2 linked regions of the Tolumonas auensis DSM 9187 genome follow. The protein of the gene in region 1 interacts with the protein of each later gene in a pairwise test. Links are inferred from orthologs where the notes say so. Each region holds a gene or a part of one and is shown in the gene's direction. Other genes may lie near its edges.

The links.
Region 2: the proteins of dnaE (region 1) and dnaQ interact in binary tests that used the Escherichia coli proteins (3 or more experiments, as listed by UniProt). The link is inferred for Tolumonas auensis DSM 9187 from one-to-one orthologs.

Annotation. Positions count from the first base shown.
Region 1 is NC_012691.1:2,284,067-2,296,120, reverse strand. The notes cover bases 1,528-5,535. They hold dnaE (DNA polymerase III subunit alpha), read left to right. Parts: upstream 1,528-1,852; coding sequence 1,853-5,335; downstream 5,336-5,535. Other genes in these bases: accA (acetyl-CoA carboxylase carboxyl transferase subunit alpha), read left to right, coding at 5,353-5,535; rnhB (ribonuclease HII), read left to right, coding at 1,528-1,840. In the rest of the region: lpxA (acyl-ACP--UDP-N-acetylglucosamine O-acyltransferase), read left to right, coding at 1-94; lpxB (lipid-A-disaccharide synthase), read left to right, coding at 69-1,250; more of rnhB, read left to right, coding at 1,247-1,527; more of accA, read left to right, coding at 5,536-6,309; amrA (AmmeMemoRadiSam system protein A), read right to left, coding at 6,357-6,947; amrB (AmmeMemoRadiSam system protein B), read right to left, coding at 6,925-7,701; amrS (AmmeMemoRadiSam system radical SAM enzyme), read left to right, coding at 7,758-8,834; TOLA_RS10635 (PTS fructose transporter subunit IIABC), read right to left, coding at 8,906-10,807; TOLA_RS10630 (CHAD domain-containing protein), read left to right, coding at 11,100-11,921; TOLA_RS10625 (TMEM165/GDT1 family protein), read right to left, coding at 11,958-12,054. UniProt on the Escherichia coli protein: DNA polymerase III is a complex, multichain enzyme responsible for most of the replicative synthesis in bacteria. This DNA polymerase also exhibits 3' to 5' exonuclease activity. The alpha chain is the DNA polymerase catalytic subunit.
Region 2 is NC_012691.1:991,795-1,002,745, forward strand. The notes cover bases 3,253-6,157. They hold dnaQ (DNA polymerase III subunit epsilon), read left to right. Parts: upstream 3,253-4,282; coding sequence 4,283-5,032; downstream 5,033-6,157. Other genes in these bases: TOLA_RS04675 (class I SAM-dependent methyltransferase), read left to right, coding at 3,253-3,772; rnhA (ribonuclease HI), read right to left, coding at 3,769-4,233; lpcA (D-sedoheptulose 7-phosphate isomerase), read left to right, coding at 5,075-5,653; TOLA_RS04695 (class II glutamine amidotransferase), read left to right, coding at 5,672-6,157. Outside these bases: TOLA_RS04660 (SDR family oxidoreductase), read right to left, coding at 1-559; TOLA_RS04665 (LysM peptidoglycan-binding domain-containing protein), read right to left, coding at 667-2,076; gloB (hydroxyacylglutathione hydrolase), read right to left, coding at 2,160-2,930; more of TOLA_RS04675, read left to right, coding at 3,017-3,252; more of TOLA_RS04695, read left to right, coding at 6,158-6,469; purN (phosphoribosylglycinamide formyltransferase), read right to left, coding at 6,486-7,148; purM (phosphoribosylformylglycinamidine cyclo-ligase), read right to left, coding at 7,148-8,185; upp (uracil phosphoribosyltransferase), read left to right, coding at 8,354-8,980; DnaA inactivator Hda, read left to right, coding at 9,119-9,820; bepA (beta-barrel assembly-enhancing protease), read right to left, coding at 9,817-10,951. UniProt on the Escherichia coli protein: DNA polymerase III is a complex, multichain enzyme responsible for most of the replicative synthesis in bacteria. The epsilon subunit contain the editing function and is a proofreading 3'-5' exonuclease.

The DNA of each region.
Region 1 (12,054 bases):
GCCTGTGCTGGAAACCATGGCGCAGGACGAACCGGCTGTTGCACTGTTCGTTGAATTCCTGAAAAAGAATGAGCGTGGCATCATTCGTCCCTGATTTATCCGCTGCCAAGCGGCCGCTGCGTATTGGAATTGTTGCCGGAGAGGTCTCCGGTGACATTCTGGCTGCAGGTCTGATGCGTCATCTCAAGCAAATCCATCCTGATTGTGAATTTGTCGGTATTGCCGGTCCGCGTATGCAGGAACTGGGGATAGAGACACTATTTGAAATGGAAGAACTTTCGGTCATGGGACTGGTTGAAGTGCTTGGTCGCTTGCCCCGGCTGCTGCAGGTTCGCCGTCATATAATCCGTTATTTCAAAGAAAATCCGCCGGATATATTTATCGGGGTGGATGCGCCTGATTTTAATATCGGTGTTGAGCTGAAACTTAAACAGGCCGGTATTAAAACGATTCATTATGTCAGCCCGTCTGTATGGGCATGGCGGCAGAGCCGGATTCATAAAATCAAAGCAGCCACGGATATGGTGCTGGCTTTTTTGCCGTTCGAAAAAGCGTTCTACGATCAGCATAATGCGCCATGCCGGTTTGTTGGCCATACTATGGCCGATGCTATTCCGCTGCATTCTCCTGCTTTACCAGCTAAAAATCAGCTTGGATTGAAAGCTGATGCACCGGTACTGGCTGTGTTGCCCGGTAGTCGTGGTGCAGAGGTGGAAATGCTGACGCCGCCGTTTTTACAGACTTGCCAGTTACTGCACCAGCAATACCCTGATTTACAGTTTGTCGTTCCGCTGGTTAATCCGCGTCGGAGAGAACAATTTGAAGCGATCAAGCAGCAAATTGCGCCGGATTTGGCTATGACACTGGTTGATGGTCAGGCCCGGGCGGTGATGACATCTGCAGATGTTATTTTGCTGGCATCCGGTACTGCCACGCTTGAAGCGATGCTGGTAAAAAGACCGATGGTTGTTGCTTATAAAGTGAAACCATTTACATTCTGGCTAGGTCAGAAGTTAGTAAAAATCCGTACTTTTTCGCTGCCAAATCTACTGTCTGGCCGAACTTTGGTGCCGGAATTGATCCAATCTGATTGTATACCGGAGAAACTGACAGCCGCTGTCAGCAATTATCTGCAACAGGATAATCAGGCGCTGCTTGATGAATTTATCCGTCTGCATCAATTGATCCGGTGTGATGCGGATAAACAGGCTGCACAAGCCGTTATTGACGTATTACAAGGCAATATATGAACTCATTTATCTATCCTCCATACCAGTTAATCGCTGGTGTGGATGAAGTTGGTCGTGGTCCTCTGATCGGGGATGTGGTGACAGCTGCTGTTATTCTGGATCCTGCCCGGCCAATTACGGGTCTGAACGATTCCAAAAAACTCTCTGAAAAAAAGCGCGAAGCACTGTTTGATATTATCCGCGAGAATGTGCTGGCATTTGCTATCGGACGTTGTTCTGCTGCCGAAATTGATCAATTCAATATACTGCAGGCGACCATGAAAGCGATGCAACGCGCGGTTGCCGGTTTGTCTGTGCAGCCGGAATTTGTGTTGATTGACGGTAACCGTTGTCCGGCTCTTTCTATGCCTTCTCAGGCAGTAGTGAAAGGCGATAGTCTGGTTGCTGAAATCAGTGCGGCTTCTATTCTGGCGAAAGTGACACGTGACCGTGAAATGGCGGAGCTGGATCAGCTATATCCGCAATATGGTTTTGCTCAGCATAAAGGTTATCCGACCGCACAACATCTGGCTGCATTAGCAGAGCATGGCGCATTAGCGATACACCGCCGCAGTTTTAAACCGGTTAAACTGGCTCTGGGCCTAGACTGAACAGGAAACATCATGGCCGAACCTCGCTTTGTTCATCTTCATATCCATTCTGATTTTTCGATGCTGGATGGTCTGCAAAAGATCAAGCCACTGGTCGCGCGTGCGGCCGAAAATAATATGGTGGCAATGGCCATTACTGACCAGATGAATCAGAGCGGGTTAGTGCGTTTTTATGGTGATGCTCACAGCAAAGGCATTAAACCCATTATCGGCGTTGATTTCTGGGTACAGAGTGAAGAGCTTGGCGATGAACTGTTTCATCTGATTGGGTTGGCCATGAATAATGAGGGCCAGCAAAATCTTATTCAGCTGATATCAAAAGGGTTTCTTCGCGGACATATTCAGGGGCGGGCTGTTATTGATAAAGCCTGGCTGGCCGAACATGCGACTGGCGTAATTTTGTTATCCGGTGGCCGGGATGGTGATATCGGTAAATTCCTGCTGAAGGGTAATCAGGCGATGGTGGAACGTTGCACCGCGTTTTACCAGCAGCATTTTCCGGAGCGCTTTTATCTTGAGTTAATCCGTACCGGCCGGCTGGACGAAGAAACCTATCTGCATATGGCTGTTGAGTTGGCGATACAGCAGGATCTGCCGGTTGTTGCCACCAATGATGTCGTTTTCCTGAATAAAGATGATTTTGACGCGCATGAAATCCGCGTAGCTATCCATGATGGTTACACGCTGGATGATGCCCGTCGCCCTAAACGTTACAGTAATCAACAATATATGCGCACACAGGATGAAATGTGTGAGCTGTTTAAGGATATTCCTGAGGCGCTGGCTAACAGCGTGGAAATCGCCAAACGCTGTAATGTGACAGTTCGTCTGGGCGAGTATTTTCTGCCGCAATTCCCCACTGGCGACATGACCACGGAAGATTTTCTGGTTATGAAGTCGAAAGAGGGGCTGGAAGAGCGTCTGGCGTTTCTCTTTCCTGATCCGGCTGAACGGGCGGAAAAGCGGATAGCTTATGACGAACGTCTGGATATTGAGCTTAAAGTTATTAACCAGATGGGATTTCCCGGTTACTTCCTGATCGTGATGGAGTTTATCCAGTGGTCAAAGGATAACGATATCCCGGTAGGCCCCGGACGTGGTTCGGGTGCGGGGAGTCTGGTCGCTTATGCACTGAAAATCACCGATTTGGACCCATTGGCGCTGGATCTGCTGTTCGAACGTTTCCTGAATCCGGAACGTGTCTCTATGCCTGACTTTGACGTCGATTTCTGTATGGATCGCCGTGACGAAGTCATTGATCATGTTGCGCAGATGTATGGTCGTGAAGCGGTATCGCAGATCATTACTTTCGGTACGATGGCTGCGAAAGCGGTCGTTCGTGATGTGGGGCGTGTGCTGGGTCATCCGTATGGTTTCGTTGATCGGATATCCAAATTAATTCCGCCAGATCCGGGTATGACACTGGCTAAAGCATTCGATGTTGAACCGAAGCTGGTTGAGTTATACGAACAGGATGAAGAAGTCAAAGCGCTGATTGATATGGCGCGCAAACTGGAAGGGGTAACCCGTAACGCGGGTAAACATGCCGGTGGCGTGGTTATCGCTCCGACGAAAATCACGGATTTTGCACCGTTATATTGCGACGATCAGGGCTTACAGCCGGTTACTCAGTTTGATAAAAATGATGTGGAATATGCTGGCCTGGTGAAGTTTGACTTCCTCGGTTTGCGGACATTGACCATCATTAAATGGGCGCTGGATATGATCAATCCGCGTCTGAAAACAGAAGGTAAACCACCGGTCGATATCGCCGCGATTCCGCTGGATGATCCGACTTCGTTTAAGATCCTGAAAAATTCAGAAACCACCGCCGTATTCCAGCTGGAATCGCGGGGGATGAAAGACCTGATCAAGCGCCTGCAGCCGGACTGTTTTGAAGACATGATCGCTTTGGTGGCCCTGTTCCGCCCCGGCCCATTGCAATCCGGCATGGTAGACAACTTCATTGACCGTAAACACGGCCGTGAAGCGATTTCCTATCCGGATATTCAGTGGCAGCATGACTCACTGCAGCCTATTCTGGAGCCTACCTACGGCATCATCCTGTATCAGGAACAGGTTATGCAGATCGCCCAGACGCTGGCTGGCTATACGCTGGGTGGCGCGGACATGTTGCGTCGCGCGATGGGTAAGAAAAAACCGGAAGAGATGGCGAAACAGCGTTCCGGTTTTGAATCCGGAGCGGTCAGCAATGGTGTCGACGGCGAACTGGCGATGCATATCTTCGATCTGGTGGAAAAATTCGCCGGATACGGGTTTAACAAATCGCATTCCGCTGCCTATGCTTTGGTTTCATACCAGACGTTATGGCTGAAAACACACTTCCCGGCAGAATTCATGGCAGCAGTAATGACTGCTGATATGGATAACACCGACAAGATCGTAACACTGGTTGATGAATGCCAGCGGATGGGACTGAAGCTGATCCCGCCTGATGTGAATACCGGACAATATCGCTTCACGGTGAATGAACGCGGCGAAGTGGTTTATGGTATCGGCGCGGTAAAAGGGGTTGGTGAAGGTCCGGTTGAAGCAATTATTGCTGCACGGAACGAAGGTGGGCCTTTCCGCGATCTGTTTGATTTTTGTAACCGGGTCGATATTAAACGCCTGAACAAACGGGTCATGGAAAAGCTGATATATGCCGGTGCCCTGGACCGGTTAGGTCCGCATCGTGCTGCATTAATGGCATCGCTGGAAGAGGCGATGAAAGCGGCAGAACAAAAAGCGAAAGATGCCGCTCTCGGACAAAATGATCTGTTCGGTGATCTGTTTGCTGATGACGGCGTACTACCCACGCCGACCTTTGCCGATGTGCCTGAGTGGTCTGATCAGAAATGGCTTGATGGCGAACGTGAAACTCTCGGTTTATATTTAACGGGCCATCCGATAAATCAATACTTGGCGGAGCTAAAGCATTATACTTCCGGCCGTTTATGCGATTTACAGCCGACCGAACGGGATAAACCAGCGGTAGCGGCGGGTCTGGTTCTGAATGCCCGTATCATGGTAACCAAGCGTGGTACCAAGATGGGAATTCTGACATTAGATGACCGTTCCGGGCGTTTAGACATTACTTTGTTCAGTGAAGCACTGGAAAGATATGAGTCGTTGCTGCAAAAAGACCGTATTTTAGTGGTTACGGGTCAAATCAGCTTTGACGAGTATGCGGGTGGCATTAAAATGTCGGCCCGCGAAGTATTGGACATTGAAGATGCGCGTGGTCGTCACGCACGGGGATTGCGGGTAAAAGTGACGCAATCTGAAACGGCAGATCGTTTTATGCAAAATCTTGCCGGCATATTAACGCCTCATCGTGCAGGGATTTGTCCTGTGCATATCTGCTACCGCAGAACGGGTGTGCAGGGGCAGCTGACGTTGGGGACCGAATGGCGGGTAACGCCAACCGATCAACTACTGAACGAGCTGCGAACCCATTTGGGCAAGCAAGGCGTAGAACTGATATTTGAGTAGCGATTTCGGGTACAATTATGAATATGAATTTTCTGGAATTTGAACAACCTATTGCTGAACTGTTGGCGCAAATCGAAGAACTGAAACATGTTAGTGAGCATGTTGGCAGCAGTGTGGATCTGACAGATGAAATCAAACATCTGGAAAAGAAGAATGAAGAGCTGACCAGAAAGTTGTTTTCTGATCTGGGCGCATGGCAGATTTCTCAGCTGGCTCGTCATCCGCAACGTCCTTATACCGAGGACTATATTGCACGCATGTTTACTGATTTTGATGAGATGGCTGGTGATCGGGCTTTCGCTGATGATAAAGCGATTGTCGGCGGTACAGCTCGTCTGGATGGTCAGCCGGTAATGGTGATTGGTCACCAGAAAGGCCGCGACACACAGGAAAAAATCAGACGTAATTTTGGTATGCCAAGACCAGAAGGCTATCGTAAAGCATTGCGTCTGATGCAGATGGCTGAACGTTTTAAAATGCCAATCCTTACCTTCATTGATACGCCGGGTGCATATCCGGGGGTCGGCGCAGAAGAACGTGGTCAGTCAGAAGCGATTGCCCGTAATCTTAAGGTGATGTCGAGCCTGAAAGTACCGGTTATTTGTACTGTGATCGGTGAAGGTGGTTCAGGTGGTGCACTGGCAATCGGCGTCGGTGATCGCGTGAATATGCTGCAATATTCCACCTATTCGGTGATCTCACCGGAAGGTTGCGCCTCTATTCTTTGGAAGAGTGCGGATAAAGCCAACGTAGCTGCTGAAGCTATGGGGATTACAGCTGCTCGCCTGAAAGAACTGAAATTGATCGACAGCATTGTGCCGGAACCGCTGGGTGGTGCACACCGTAATGTGGATGAGATGGCCAATCTGCTGAAACAACGCATTCTGACCGATCTGAATGAATTAAATTCATTGCATACAGATGAATTGTTGAGAAAACGGTATCAGCAACTGATGTCACATGGTTATTGCTGATAGAGACGAATAGAAAACAGCGCCCTTCGGCGCTGTTTTTTTTATACTTATTCCAGTGCTAATTCACCATCTGGCTCAATAAATTCAATGCTGTGGTAACGCCATGCCTTCATCTGTGCCGGCCAGTTTTGGGGTGGCCAGCCACCTTTCAGTAACAAATGGTGCAGGAATTCTTTTTTATCCGGTAACTGACGCCAGACAGCAGGTAAAAAAGTAGCCCGGTGATAGCCATCGCTCAGCCATAACCCATCAGTAAATGGCACCAGTGCCGCCATTAACTCTTCCCGACTGGTGGCCGGCAAAGGTTCTCTTTCACTGAGTACTGAAATGCTGATGATGCAATCCGCGAGTTCAGCTGCTGTCAGTGGTGGGAAACGGGGATCCTGAAAGGCAGCGGCCCGGGCAAAATACGGGATAGATTGCTGCAGTGGCATATCCTGCTCCAGAGTGCCAATACAACCGCGGAGTTCGCCGTGTTTATGCAAGGTAACAAAACAGCCTGATTTCAACTCACCATGCGGCAGGATTGCTGCTGTTTCTGTGTCTGTGTCCGGCATCCAGTGTGCCTTAATGGCATTGCGCGCCAGCGTCAGCATTGCCCGGCGTTCATTTAACTCAATAGAGGGCAAAAGCTGCATATCCCACCACCCGTTCTTTGTCATGCGATGTATCGCCGGAGTTACATTTTGCCAGTAACTTAATATCCAGCTGTTGCTGATGAGCCCAGTGCAGTGCACCATTCAGGGCATAACAACCGCAGGCCTGATCGCCGGTTAAGGTTTCACTGAACTGCAGAATTTGCCGGATGGTATAGTCATCCTGTAGTTCGGCTATGTCCTTGCTGAGATAGTGACTGAGGTCGCTGCTGACAATGATCAGCGTATCATCGGTCATAATTTGTTCAATGGCGTGGCTCACTGTTTCTGCCGGACAATCGCCTACCACCAGCGGGATCAGACTAAAGTCGCCCAGTTGATACTGCAGAAATGGTAGCTGAACTTCTATGGCATGTTCCTGTCGGTGTGCTTCGGTAGCGGCAATCACGCCGGGTAATGACAGTAATGACGCTATCGCTGGTTTATCGAGCGGAATAGTACCAAAAGGTGTTGCCTCGCCATCCCAGTGCTCAGGAACAGCGATGCCCTGCAGATAGACCCGGTGCGCCGGGCAGAGCACAATCACCCGCTTGAAATCTCCTTTCTGCAGCAGACTGTATCCCTGTGCGGCAATAGCACCGGAAAAACGGTAACCGGCATGGGGAAGGATCAACATCCGTGGTTTCCGTCCGGTTTCGGGGGCTGCTTTAACATGATGCTGCATCCAGTCCCGAAGTCTGTCCGGATCTGCCGGATAGAACATATCCGCTACAGCGGGCTGATGGATAACCTGCATACAACCTCCTGATGGATAGATGTCATCTATAATTATAGTGTTGCTGCGGAGGTTGTATGGATAATTCAGACAATACGGTTTCGACCAAATACTGGCGTCATCTGGATAATGATCACACGCTATGTACGCTTTGTCCGCGATTTTGTGAACTGCGGGAGGGTAAGCGTGGCGTTTGCTACATCCGCATGGCGCAGGGCGGAGAGATTGTTCTGACCAGTTATGGCCGTTCCAGTGGTTTCTGTATTGATCCTATTGAGAAAAAACCGTTGCATCATTTTCTGCCCGGCACGCCGGTACTGTCGTTCGGTACTGCCGGATGTAATCTGACCTGTGCGTTCTGTCAGAACTGGGATATCAGTAAATCCCGCCATATGGAAACACTGAGCGCATCGGCAACACCGGAACAGCTGGCGAAAATGGCAGAACAGACGGGCTGTCGTTCAGTGGCATTTACCTACAACGATCCGGTTATCTTTATGGAATATGCGCTGGATGTGGCAGCTGCCTGTCATGCGCGTGATATCAAAACCATCGCGGTTACGGCGGGCTACATTAATCCCGAACCACGCCGTGATTTTTTTGCCGGAATGGATGCAGCCAATGTGGATCTCAAAGGGTTCACTGAGTCGTTTTATCACCGGATTTGTGGCGGGCATCTGGCACCGGTGCTGGATACGCTGCGTTATCTGAAACAGGAAACCAAAGTCTGGTTTGAACTGACGACCTTGTTGATCCCCGGTGAAAATGATTCGGCAGAAGAGTTAGAGGCCATGTGCCGCTGGATTGCTGATGAACTGGGGCCGGATGTGCCTTTGCATTTCACTGCATTCCACCCGGATTTTCATATGCTGGATAAACCGTCTACCTCAATGGCATCTCTGCTGCAGGCGCGTGATATCGCCAAGGCGCATGGTCTGCATTATGTCTATGTCGGGAATGTGCATGATGTGGCCGATGGCAGTACCTGGTGTCCGTCCTGCGGGAAATTAGTGATTGAACGGGATTATTATCGTCTGGGCAGTTGGGCGATACATGATGGTTGTTGCCAGCATTGCGGGGCAAAAATTGCCGGTGTATTTGAAAATCAGCCCGGAACGTGGGGGCCAAAGCGTTTACCGGTAGAAATCAGATAAAACCCTTATGAAAAAATTGGCCTGACAGGGGGGCTGTCAGACCAATTGCTTATCAGTTATATATTCAGCGATCAGGCTGCGTTAGCTACTGTAGCTTTCGCGGCTTTGATTTTTTTCAGCGTGATAGCAACGACTGCGGTGGTGATTGCGCCAGCTGCCATGGCAGCCAGTGCCAGCAGCGGTTTATTCATGGCACCCAGCAGCGCCACAATAGGACCACCGTGTGCGACAGAGTTGGTCACACCGAATACGAACGCCATCACTGCGGCAACGATGCTGCCCAGCATGTTGGCAGGAATAACAGCCAGCGGATCCTGTGCGGCAAACGGGATAGCGCCTTCAGAAATACCAACCAGACCCATGGCACCGGCCGCTTTACCGGCTTCGATTTCGTCTTTGTCAAACAGATCCATTTTACGACCCAGGAAGGTAGCCAGACCCATACCCAGCGGAGCAACCGGGATAGCACAGGCCATTGCCCCCATAAACTGTGTCTGACCAGATGCGATCATGCCGACAGAGAACAGGAAGGCGACTTTGTTGACCGGACCACCCATATCAAAGCCCGCCATACCGCCAATCACGATGCCCAGCAACACCAGGCTGCCACCACTCATGGAAACCAGCATGTTGGTCATTCCGGTCATCAGACCCGCAATGGGTGCACCGATGATGAAGATAAAAATCGCAGCGATAAACAAGGTGCCGGACAGTGGTGCAATCAGGATAGGTACCAGTGGACGCAACAATTTGTTGTAGTCCCGGGTTGCAATCCAACGGACGAAATAGCCTACCAACAGACCGGCCACAATCGCCCCGATAAAGCCGGTTCCGGCAGTGGCACCGTAGAACGAGCCGTCATTGGCAATCCAGCCACCGATAAAACCAGGGGCAAGGGCAGGGCGATCACCAATCGCGTAAGCAATATAACCGGCCAGAATCGGGATCATCAGCTTGAACGCAACGACGCCAACGTTCAGCACAGAATTCCACATACTGCCTTCAGGGATAGCCATGCCACCTGGTGTCGGATCACCGCCGATTGCCAGTGACAACGCAATCAACAGACCCCCGGTGACAACAAACGGGATCATATGTGACACACCGTTCATCAGGAAACGATAGAGATTGGAGCGGGCCTGGCTGGATTTGGAACCCTCGGCCGGTGTCGCATTTCCCTGCGGCTGATAAGGTGCTGCGGTCAATGCCTGTCTGATTAAGCCTTTGGCATCTTTAATCGGTGCTTTAACACCGGTTTTAATGACTTTCTTGCCGGCAAAGCGGTGCATATCGACCTGCTTGTCACTGCCGACGATAATCGCATCAGCCCGAGCGATTTCTTCTGCGGTAGGTGCGTTCTTCACACCGATGGAACCGTTGGTTTCAACTTTAATTTTGTACCCTAATTCTTTCGCGGCCTTTTCCAGAGCTTCCGCCGCCAGATAGGTATGCGCAATACCGGTCGGACAGCCGGTGACGCCAATCAGAAAGCCTTTGCTTTCACCCATTGGTTCGGCTACCGGTGCTGCTTTTGCTGTTAACAGTGCCAGCGCATCACGACTGGATTTTGCTGCCATGATGGCATCAAAAAAGCCCGGTTCAATCAGTTTGGAGGAGAGTTCAGCCAATACGGTGATGTGATGATCAGCACCACCAGCAGGTGAGGCAATCATGAAAAACAGTTTCGATGGTTTGCCATCTTCAGCACCGTATTCAATGCCTTTGCGGCTGATCCCGACTACAACTGCAGGTTCTGAAACGGCAGAACTCTTAGCATGAGGTAACGCGACACCGTCTTCGAAACCGGTATTGCCAATGGCTTCACGTGCCTGCACGTCTTGTAAAAACAGCAGTTTATCACTGACTTTCCCCTGAACCGCCAGCAGATCGATCATTTCACGAAATACGGCGTCCTTGGTGGTTGCCTGCAAATCGAGGCATATCAGTTTTTCATTGATGAGGTTAGTAATCATAGTGATTCCCAATAGTTCCCGGTGACGGTTTGTCCCCGATGTTCCTGAATGATGCGATTCAGTAACGTCCATGTACTGATATCGCGGTTCCCCATTAAGCAGCGCCATTATCGGGAGATCCGGAAAGGGAAAAAATCGGAAATAAAACACATAAACTGGATTTTTGTACCATCAAATTTGCAGTGTGATGCACCTCTCATTACGCAGGAACACGCATTTTCCATATAGAGTTCCGGATTTGAACGATACTTGAACAACAAGAAAGAACGCAGCATCCGGGAATTTTTCGGTGATGAAGAAAAGCAAGGATAGAAAAGTAGGCGGATCGTTCAGCCGGGCACTTTCATCTCATTTCTCAGAACTGTCTGACAATGCCGCGCAGGCGCTGGTACGTCTGGTTGATTCCGATGATCCTGAAGCATTGCATGATTTACGGATCAGCTTGCGTAGTCAGCGGGTATTGCTGGGGCTGTTTCCGCGTAGTCGTGTACTGAGGAAACAGCGGGAGCAATTGGGGGGAGCCGCAAAATTAACGGGGGCAGATCGTGATCTTGAAGTTGCGCTCGGACTGGCAGAGTCGTTGCGTACGGAAACGGAAACTGGTGAAACGCAGGTTTTGTTTTTAGCGAATAAATTGACGGCTTCACGGGCAAAATTACTCGTCGGGTTGCAGGAAATTTATTTGTCGGAAATCTTGTCACAGGTAGAGCGGGAGTGGAGTAAAAAGCTCAGCAATAAACGCAAAAACGTATTGCAGTCTGCGGCAAGGGCACAGATGCGCAAGCTGGAAAAGCGAGTACTGATTGCAACAGCAGATTTGCTGGTGACATCCCCGGTCACTGACTGGCATTCATTACGGCTACAGGTAAAACGACTCCGTTACTGGGGGGAAGGCTTTGCGCCGGTGCTGACAGAGAAGCAGTGTCGTCGTTTACCCGCGCTGATTCAGTTACAGCAACGACTGGGAGTGCTTCATGATTATTATCTGCTGGAAAGTCAGTTTCAGCAGGAATTAATGCTACCGGAACCGTGGCGGAAAAAGCTGGGAAAATGGCAGCAGCACGCACTGACAGATGCTGCAGGTCTGTTGCAGCATCTGAAAATGACATGGTGATTCGTCCGGAATAATTCCGGCTGGATCATTGGCTGGTTAATTGAAAGCAAGAAAGCTGAACAGTTCCGGCTTCATTGTTGCCAATAATGTGGCTACCCCAAGGACGGCAAAAATTGAGGCTGCGATACCATGC
Region 2 (10,951 bases), 1.3 Mb from region 1 along the record:
CGTTACTGCGAAATTGACTGCTTACCGGACCCGGTTCAACCAGACTGATTTGTATTTTTGTATTCCGCAATTCGAGCCGAAGTGTATCCGTATAACCTTCCAGTGCGAATTTACTGGCGTTATAAGCGCCGCGGTATTTCATCGCGACTAATCCCAGCAGCGAGCTGATCTGAATAATCCGGCCTCGGTTTTCTTTGAGCATACCCGGCAGAATAAGGCGGGTCAGATGATGCCAGCCAAACAGATTGGTATTGAATTGTTCGCGTAATGCCTGAGTTGGCAGGTCTTCGATTGCGCCCGTCTGGCCATAAGCGCCATTATTAATCAGGCCATATAACTGACCATTTGATTGTACCAAAGCCCATGCAACTGCCTGTTCAATGCTTTTTTCGTCATTCAGATCCAGTTGATATGCATTCAGACCTGATTGCAGCAAATGGTTTACATCATTCTCTTTTCTTGCTGTTGCCAGTACGTTGAATCCTTCCTGCTGCAGACGTTGAGCTAAATGCAGACCAATACCGGTAGAGCAGCCTGTAATGAGAATGAAATCAGACATCATGTTTCCTGTGTATGAGAATGAGTCTTTTCATCTTAATACCTGTGGACGCAGAAAACAAAACCGGGAGCATCTGCTCCCGGTTTTATATTCATTACGAACGGAAATTACACTCCGCTGTCATTAAGCCGTACAGTCAGTGTCTGACCTGGTTTAAGACGGTTATGATCCAAGCTGTTCCAACGCATCAGATCATTGATCGTGATTTGGAACTTCTCGGCAATCGAAGAAAGTGAGTCACCACGGCGAACTTCATAACGGCGTGATTTCGCAGCTTTGGCGACCGACAATTTGGATGCCTTGCCGGATGCTTTGCTTACTGGTGCATTTACCAGCAGCACCTGACCTGCTTTCAGTTTCTTTTTCGTCAACTTATTCCACTGCATCAGCTGTTTTTCTGATACACCGTAAGAGCTGGCGATCGTCCACAAGGTATCACCACGTTTTACCTTATGGTGCACGCTGATACTTACTGATGATCCTGATTTGGCGGCATCATCATTTTTCGCAAGTGCAACACGCTCGCTGTCATTACGCATGCGTTTTTGCGGCGCCATGTCAGCTAATGCCAACTCCAGCTCATCAGCTACACCAATTGGTACCAAAAGATGATCTGGTCCTTGTGGTGAAGTCGTGTTCCGGTTAAAACCAGGGTTCAGACGTTTCAGTGCAGGCAATGACATGCCGGCCTGCTCTGCTGCCGTGCGCAGATCGATTTGACCATTGGTGTCAATTAAACGCACTGATGGGCGATTTGGAACTTTTGGCAAATCAATCCCATATTTTTTCGCATTCTTAATGACATCAGCCAGAGCCATCAGACGTGGTACATATTCCATAGTCTGACGAGGCAGATTCAGCGAGAAAAAGTCAGTCGCCTTACCTTGTGCACGGTTGGCTTTAATTGCATTCTGGATGCGGCCTTCACCCGCATTATAGGCGGCTACAGCATTCAGCCAGTCACCATCAAAATAAGCATTCAACTGAGCCAGATAATCGAGAGCAGCATGTGTTGATGCGACAACATCGCGACGGCCGTCATACCAGTAGTCTTGCTTCAGACCATAACGTTTGCCTGATGCACTTAAGAATTGCCATAAGCCAACAGCGTTGCCATGGGAGCGGGCATTAGGGTTATATGCGCTTTCAACAATGGGCAATAACACCAGCTCCATTGGCATCTGACGTTTATCTATTTCCTCGGTGATCAGGTGGAGGAATGGGGCAGCACGTTCAGTGACAGTACGCAGATATTTGGGATGTTTGATGTACCAGTCTCGATAAGCGATGACGTCCGGATCGTTTGGCATGGTCAACTGCATTTCGTCAGCAATGCGGTCCCACATATAAGGGTGTGAGCTTTCCGATCGATCCAGTGCCGAAGTCGCATGTGAGCGGTAGTTCGACATTACGTTAACGGTAGAACCCAAATTGTTTTTATCTGAGTCTTGTTGTAACGCCTGGCAACCGGTCAGCAACAGCGCGCCCAATAGGGCCAAATGTAGCTTCATGTTCATCCAGTCATCCTCAATATTTTGACAGATGGTATGTGTGATTAGGGTTCAGATCAAGCCTTGCATAAATTATGCTCATTTACAGCTCAAAGATTATTCTTTTTTTCACGCAAAATAGCAAAGATCTGGATCTCATTTTCGAGATAGAGTTCGCTTGAATTCTGAGCGAAAACGGCCACCGAAGGCATATGTGTGCGTAAAAACACATTACTCTGTTTTTCTATTCCAATAGTAGAGGGGAGTGTTGGACACCCTTGCTGTCGTAGCTTGCTTACCTCTTTAATCCGCTTAATTGTAAATACATTATCCGGTTCTGCCTGCAGACAGTAGCTTAAATTATTGTAAGTATATTCATGTGCAGGATAAACAAGGGTATCTTCAGGCAAGCTGGCAAGGCGCTGCAGAGAGTGATACATCTGTTCTGCAGTACCGGAGAACAAGCGTCCGCAGCCACCAGAAAAGAGCGTATCGCCGCAAAACAGGGCACCATGACCATGAAAAACAATATGCTCAGCGGTGTGCCCCGGGGTATGCCAGACAGTAAACGTCAGATCAAGATCAGGGAAGCTGATCAGATCCTGATCGCGCATGGTCTGCAACTGAGGCACGTCTGTTAATGTTATCTGCGGACCATAGACCGCGCACTGCGGATATAGGGCCAACAGTTCAGCTACACCGTCTACATGATCATGATGGTGATGGGTGACAAAGATAGCTTTGAGATTCAGAGATTGTTGCCGGAGTCGTTCAATCACAGGGGCCGACTCACCAGGGTCAACCACAATCGCTTGATTTCCCTGTTTTATCAGCCAAATATAGTTATCCTGACGGCTTGGAATTGTTTGTACCTGCAACATGTGATGCGCTCCGGTTCTATAAACAGATGTTGTGTATAGAATGAAAGAGAAAGAAAGGCAATATTTACCCGTTTTGAGGTGATGATGTGAAACCAGCAAAAATAAACCAGGCAATTATTACACCAGAGAACTGGAGTGAATTGCCAATGGGTGATTGGCTGGCAATGGAGATCCAACACAAGCTCGATGAGTGGTGTCCGCTTATGTTTGGCTATCACTTGCTGAAGCTGGGGACACTAAGCAGTCAGCTTTCATGTGCTGCTTCCTCGATCCGTCATCAATGTGCAGTTGCTCCGGAAGGTGCCTCACTGGGAATTATCGCTGACGTTGATGAATTACCTATCCGCTCAGGAAGTATTGATGCCTGTTTGCTGGCACATCTGTTGGACTTCAGCAGTGATCCGCATCAGATATTAAGGGAAGTCGAGAGGGTGCTAACGCCGGATGGCTGGATCATCATCAGCGGTTTTAATCCTTATAGTCTGGTTGGCCTGGGAAGGCTGTTACCGAACCTCCGGCGCCGTTTGCCGTGGTCTGCCCGAATGTTTTCTCCGGAACGAGTACTGGACTGGTTACACCTGCTTGGTTTTGAAGTCGTGCATCTGGAGGGCTTCGCGTATTCAACCGTGACTCGCCGTAACCGATTCCATTTCTGGAAAGAAAAAACCGGCAGGCGTTGCGGCTACCGGTTTGCATCAACTTATATGCTGGCCGCAAGAAAACGCACGATTCCGCTAACCCGTATCCGCGAAGCTGCCTGGCTGAGACGACCGGTAATGGTGGGCGGCATGGCCAGACTGAATAATCCGGCCTGCACGAAAAGTGAAGGTGTAAACTTTTAGGATGGATATCCGGAATCAATCAGGCGGCTGTCAGCCAGCGCTGCATTGCGGGCCAGTTCATCGCAGCGTTCATTTTCCGGGTGACCGGAATGACCTTTAACCCAAAACCATTCCACATCATGACGCTGAATTTCGCTGTCCAGCAGTAACCATAAGTCCACGTTTTTTACTGGTTCGCGGTTAGCCGTTTTCCAGCCTTTTTTCTTCCAACCGTGGATCCACTGGGTAATACCTTGCCGGACATACTGGCTGTCAGTGGTCAATCTGACCTGACAGGGTTCGCTTAATGATTGCAAACCTGCAATAGCGGCCATTAGTTCCATGCGGTTATTTGTCGTCAGCTCGTAACCCTGAGCCAACTCTTTACGGTGTTGCTTGTAGATCAAAACAGCGGCATAACCGCCCGGGCCTGGGTTACCGAGACATGAGCCATCGGTATAGAGAGTTATCTGTTTTAGCATAGTGTCGTGGTATTCTGAGCATCTGAGTAAAGTGTGACATAAAAGTGCTATGAACCCAATGCAAACGAATCGCTACGTAATTCTCGATACCGAAACCACGGGTATGAACCAGAGTGGTGGCCCGGTCTATATCGGTCACCGCATCATTGAAATTGGTTGTGTGGAGGTGATTAACCGTCGTTTAACCGGAAATCATTATCATGTCTATATCAAGCCGGATCGTTTGGTTGATGAAGAGGCGATCCGGGTTCATGGTATTACCGATGCTTTTCTGGCCGATAAACCACCGTTTGCTGCGATTGCGCAAGAATTCCGGGATTTTATTCGTGGTGCGGAATTAGTCATTCATAACGCGTCGTTCGACGTTGGCTTTATCGATCATGAATTTAATAAGCTAGGCTGGACGGAGCGGGTTAAAGACATCTGCCGGGTAACGGATTCGCTGGCATTGGCGCGGGGACAATTCCCTGGCAAACGTAACAGTCTGGATGCGTTGTGTACTCGTTTTGGTATCGATAACTCGCACCGTACTTTGCACGGCGCATTATTGGACGCCGAAATTCTGGCCGATGTCTATTTATTGATGACGGGTGGCCAGACGCGACTGGAGTTACACAACACGGTCAATGATAATAATTCAGCGTCATCCGCGTCAGCACAACAGCTGAAGATGATACAGCGTAACGGCTCATTAAAAGTTTTGAGCGCATCAGCTGATGAGTTGGCGGCTCATGAAAAAAGATTGGATCTGGTGGCGAAGAAAGGCGGTTGTTGCCTGTGGCGATCAGAACAAGAATAGACGGTTTTTCCATATAAAAACTTGAAAGGAAAAATACAGCATATGTATCAGGAATTGATCAAGCAGGAACTGGTAACCGCTCAGCAAGCACTGGCTGATTTTATCGCTGACGCGGAAAATATTAATGCCATTGAACGGGCTGCAACGTTGATCGCCGCATCACTGCGCGATGGTGGCAAAGTAATGTCATGTGGTAATGGCGGTTCTCATTGTGATGCCATGCACTTTGCGGAAGAGCTGACCGGTCGTTACCGTGAAGATCGTCCGGGATATGCCGGTATTGCCATCTCGGATCCAAGTCATTTGTCCTGCGTCTCTAATGATTATGGCTATCAATACGTGTTCTCTCGTTATCTGGAGGCTGTTGGTCGTCCGGGGGATGTGATGCTGGGGATTTCAACCAGCGGTAATTCTCAAAACATTATTACTGCGATTGAATCAGCAAAAGCGAAAGGGATCAAAGTTGTCGTTTTGACCGGTAAAGATGGCGGGAAAATGGCTGGTCTGGCCGATGTTGAAATCCGGGTTCCTTATTTTGGCTATGCCGATCGTATTCAGGAAATTCATATTAAAGTTATCCATATTTTGATCATGCTGATTGAAAAAGAGTTGGCGGTCTGATTAGTTCGAGGTGAGGCTGTGTGCGAATTACTGGGTATGAGTGCGAATGTTCCCACCGATATCTGCTTTAGTTTTAGCGGGTTAGTGCAACGTGGTGGGCGTACAGGCCCTCATGTTGATGGCTGGGGTATCACTTTCTATGAAGGGAAGGGGTGTCGTACCTTTAAAGATCCCGTGGCGTGCGCTCAGTCTCAAATAGCCAAGCTGGTTCAGGAATACCCGATCAAAAGTTGTGCGGTAGTGAGCCATATCCGGCAGGCAAACCGTGGCAGTGTAGCTCTGGAAAACACGCATCCGTTTACGCGTGAACTGTGGGGACGTTACTGGACCTTTGCACATAATGGTCAGCTGACGAATTATGAATCGCTGGATTGTGGCAGATTTGAACCCGTTGGCCAGACCGACAGTGAAAGGTCATTTTGCTGGTTGTTAAATCAGCTGGAGAAACAATTTCCGGTATTTCCTGCGACGCCGGAAAAGTTATTCCGCTTTTTGGCAACATTATGTAATCAGCTGATGGCGCTGGGTGTGTTCAATATGCTGTTGTCTGATGGTGAATATCTGATCACTTACTGCACAACAAATCTGCATAGCATTACACGCAGAGCGCCGTTTGGTCAGGCGAAGCTGATCGATGATGACGTTACGATTGATTTTCAGCAGGAAACAACGCCGGATGATGTGGTAACTATCATTGCAACGCAACCACTGACGAACAATGAATGCTGGCTGAAAATGGCCAGGGGGGAATTGAATGTTTTCCACCTTGGTGAAAAGATGCTGACTATTGAGACGGAAAAAAATCAGGGAGCTTAAGCTCCCTGAATATTCATTATTCTGCTGGTTGTTCTACGCCATCGTCATCGCTGGCATAACCAGAGACCGGAAGACATTCGCCATCCAGCCAGGCTTTACCTTCTTTCATGACTAAGCGTTGCTGACAGAACCAGTTGATCACTAACGGATAGATCTGATGTTCCTGCACATGTACACGTTGTGCCAGTTCTTCGACAGTATCATCTGCAAAAACCGGAACTTTTGCCTGCAGAATTACCGGACCGCCATCCAGTTCTTCCGTCACAAAATGCACACTGGCACCATGTTCACTGTCACCAGCATCAAGTGCACGCTGATGAGTATGTAACCCCTGATATTTAGGCAGTAAAGATGGATGGATGTTTAGCATCCGGCCGGCATAGTGGTTCACAAATGCAGGTGTCAGGATGCGCATAAATCCGGCCATGATGAGCAGATCTGGCTGATGACGATCAATTTCAGCTATCAATGCTGCATCGTATTGCGCCCGATCAGGATGATCCTGATGAGATATCACCGCTGTATGAATATCAGCAGCCTGCGCCCGTTTTAAACCGTAGGCATCAGCCCGGTTACTGACGACTGCAGCAACCCGGCCGTGTATTTTGCCAGACTTGCAGGCATCAATGACTGCCTGCAGGTTACTACCGGTTCCGGAAATCAGAACAACCAGATTCATTAGTTGATTTCTACCTGTTTTTCACCGGCAGCTGCTTGTTCGATCTGACCGATCAGCCATGCGTTTTCGCCTTCGGCTTTCAGTAATGCCAGAGCAGCATCAACCTGTGCCTGTGGCAGCGCGATGATCATGCCAACGCCACAGTTGAAGGTACGGTACATTTCGTAAGTTTCAACGTTGCCGCTCTTCTGCAGCCAGTTGAACACTTCTGGCCATTGCCAGCTGGAACCGTCGATCACTGCTTTGGTGTTTTCTGGCAGTACACGCGGGATGTTTTCCCAGAAACCGCCGCCAGTGATGTGAGACAATGCATGAACTTCACAGTTTTTCAGCAGTTTCAGTACTGGCTTAACATAGATGCGGGTCGGAGCCAGCAGCGCGTTAGCCAGAGTAGAATCGCCCAGCGGTTGTTGTACGTCAGCTTTGCTCACTTCCAGAATCTTACGGATCAAAGAGAAACCGTTAGAGTGCGGACCAGAAGAGGCCAGAGCAATCAGCGCATCGCCTGCAGCTACTTTAGAACCGTCGATGATTTCTGAAGCTTCAACCACGCCTACGCAGAAACCTGCCATGTCGTAGTCTTCGCCTTCGTACATACCAGGCATTTCAGCAGTTTCACCGCCGACCAATGCACAGTTGGATTGTTCACAACCAGCACCAATACCAGTAACTACTGCCGCGGCTGTATCTACGTCCAGTTTACCGGTTGCGTAGTAATCTAAAAAGAACAGCGGTTCTGCACCTTGAACGATCAGATCGTTCACACACATTGCAACCAGATCGATACCAACGGTATCGTGTTTTTTCAGATCGATCGCCAGACGCAGTTTGGTGCCGACGCCATCAGTACCTGAAACCAGAATAGGTTCGCGATAGCCAGCCGGAATGCGGCACAGAGCACCAAAACCACCCAGTCCGCCCATTACTTCAGGACGGCGGGTGCGTTTGGCAACGCCTTTGATACGCTCAACCAGGGCATTACCTGCATCGATATCAACGCCAGCGTCCTTGTAGCTCAGTGAAGTCTTGTCAGTCACGATAGATCCTTGTCGTAATCGCTGTTAAGGGGGATATTAAACAGTCTCTATTCTAGCAGTCACAAACGCAGAGAAAAAGAAAACCTGTGGTTTGCAGCAGAAAACATTCATTTTCCATGTATACGAATGATAAGATCTTCCCCGGATAATGAATTTACGGAGGTCATAATGAAAGTCATCGAGGTGAAACACCCGCTGGTGAAGCATAAACTGGGTCTGATGCGCGAAGCTGACATCAGCACCAAGCGGTTTCGTGAGTTAGCCAAAGAAGTGGGCAGCCTGCTGACATATGAAGCGACCTCTGATTTTGAAACTGAAAAGGTAACCATTGATGGTTGGAATGGTCCGGTTGAAGTGGATCAGATCAAAGGGAAGAAGGTCACTGTAGTACCAATCCTGCGTGCCGGTTTGGGCATGATGGATGGGGTGCTGGAACATATGCCAAGTGCTCGTGTCAGTGTGGTGGGGATTTACCGTGATGAAGAAACCCTGCAACCAGTACCGTATTTCCAGAAAATTGTCAGCAATATTGATGAGCGTCTGGCTCTGATTGTTGATCCTATGCTGGCGACCGGCGGTTCAATGATTGCAACTATTGATCTGCTGAAGCAAAAAGGCTGCAAACAGATCAAGGTGATTGTACTGGTTGCTGCGCCGGAAGGTCTGGCGGCACTGCAGGCGGCGCATGATGATGTGGAAGTGTATTGCGCATCCATCGATCAGGGACTGAATGAAAAAGGTTATATCATTCCTGGTCTGGGTGATGCCGGTGACAAGATTTTCGGTACTAAATAATAGTCATTATTAAAAACAGCAGTGAGCACAGATTATTGCGATGCTGTTTTTCTGTCTGGGATGGCGTGTGCCATCTCAGACTATGCCTGAACCTGAACAGTTTTCCCCTATATTCAGCCCCATTAACAGGCGCTCATGATGCTGCAATCAACCCAACTTTCTCTGGCCGTACAACTTCCTGATGATGAAACATTCGCCAGTTTTTATCCTGGTAGCAATGCTCAGCTAATTACCACGCTGAAAAATGCAGCGATCGGGGAAGGGGTGCCACTGATTTATTTTTGGGGATGTCGCGGATCCGGTCGTTCTCATCTGCTGCATGCGACATGTGCAGAAATTAATGGTAACGGTGAATCAGCGGTTTATATCCCGCTTGATCGTCATGATCAGTATTCCCCTGATATTCTGGAAGGAATGGAGCGTATGCCTTTGCTCTGTCTGGATAATCTGGATGCGGTTGCCGGAAGCAGAGTATGGGAAGAGTCACTTTTTAATCTTTTCAATCGCTGGAAGGAAACCAGCCGGGGATCGCTGATCATGTCTGCCAGTACGGCACCGCGCAAACTGGGGTTATGTTTGCCGGATTTGGCTTCCCGTCTCGACTGGGGCGTTTCGTTCCAACTGCATGAACTGGATGATGAAGGTAAGCTGGGGGCTCTGCAATTACGAGCAGCGTTACGCGGATTCAAGTTGCCGGTGGATGTTGGTCGTTTTCTGTTAAATCGTTTATCCCGTGATATGCGGATGCTGTTACAGACGTTAGATACGCTGGACAGTGCCTCTTTACATGCCCAGCGCAAACTGACGATTCCTTTTATCAAGGAAGTGCTGGAACTTTAACGTTTCAGGCTATCGTCTACCTTTTTCTGTTTTTCCAGTTCTGCTATCCGGGCATCAATTCTTGCCTGGCTTAGTCCATCAGCAGTGTTAGCCCTGGCCATATGCAAATGATCGGTCGCCTGAGCAATATCTCCCCGCAAGGCCAGATATTCGGCCTGTGCCTGATGGAAACCAGTCTGATTGGCGGTTTGCTGATAGCCTTCTGTCAATAATTGCCATGCTAACGAAGATTCGGGATTGTTGCGGGTATACTGATCCAGCAGACGGATAGATGCCTCAGGCTGGTTTGCTTTCAGATAAACATTGGCCAGATTGATGATAATGACCGGATTATTCTGCATATTCTGGTTGCGTTGTTCCAGGCGAGAAATAGCAGCGCTGTATTGCTGAGCATCTATTTCCTGATCAGTCAGTGAATCCTGGAAAAACAGATTATCCGGCTGCTGCTTGATTAACGTAGCCAGAATATTGCCTGCTTCTGCCGAATGGTTCGACTTCATTAAGGCCAGTGCCTTGCCATATTGAGCTGCCAGTTGTGCAGGCGATCCCAGACGGCTTTTTTTTGCGTTTTGCTCAAAATAAGCAAGCAGACTATCGGTGCTTTGACTGGTATACATCGCCTGGATCCGGGCCTTAGCCAGATAAAAATCCAGACTGGAATCACGGTGCGGTGTTTTGTAACTAGCAGCCCGGTTTCTGGCTTCAGCAATCCGGTTTTCAGTGATCGGGTGAGTCAGCAACATTTCCGGCAATTTGGAGGAATAACGGTTTTCTGCAGCTAATTTCTGGAAAAATGTCATCATTCCGCCAGGCTCAAAACCGGCATTCGCAAGTAATGCCATACCAATCCGATCTGCTTCATACTCGTTGTCGCGGGTAAAGTTAATCGAGTTCTGGAGCGTTAAGCCCATGGTGGCATTGATTGCTGCGGCACCTGCGGTCGGGTTTAACATTGCCAGCGCAATTGAACCTACCAGACCGGCGATAGACAGTGGTGTGCTTTTTGCCTGATCTTCCAGATAACGGGCAATATGGCGTTGTGTGACATGGCTGATTTCATGGGCTAATACGCCTGCCAGTTCACTTTCCGTTTCTGCATGTAAAAATAAACCACTGTGTACTTTGATCCGG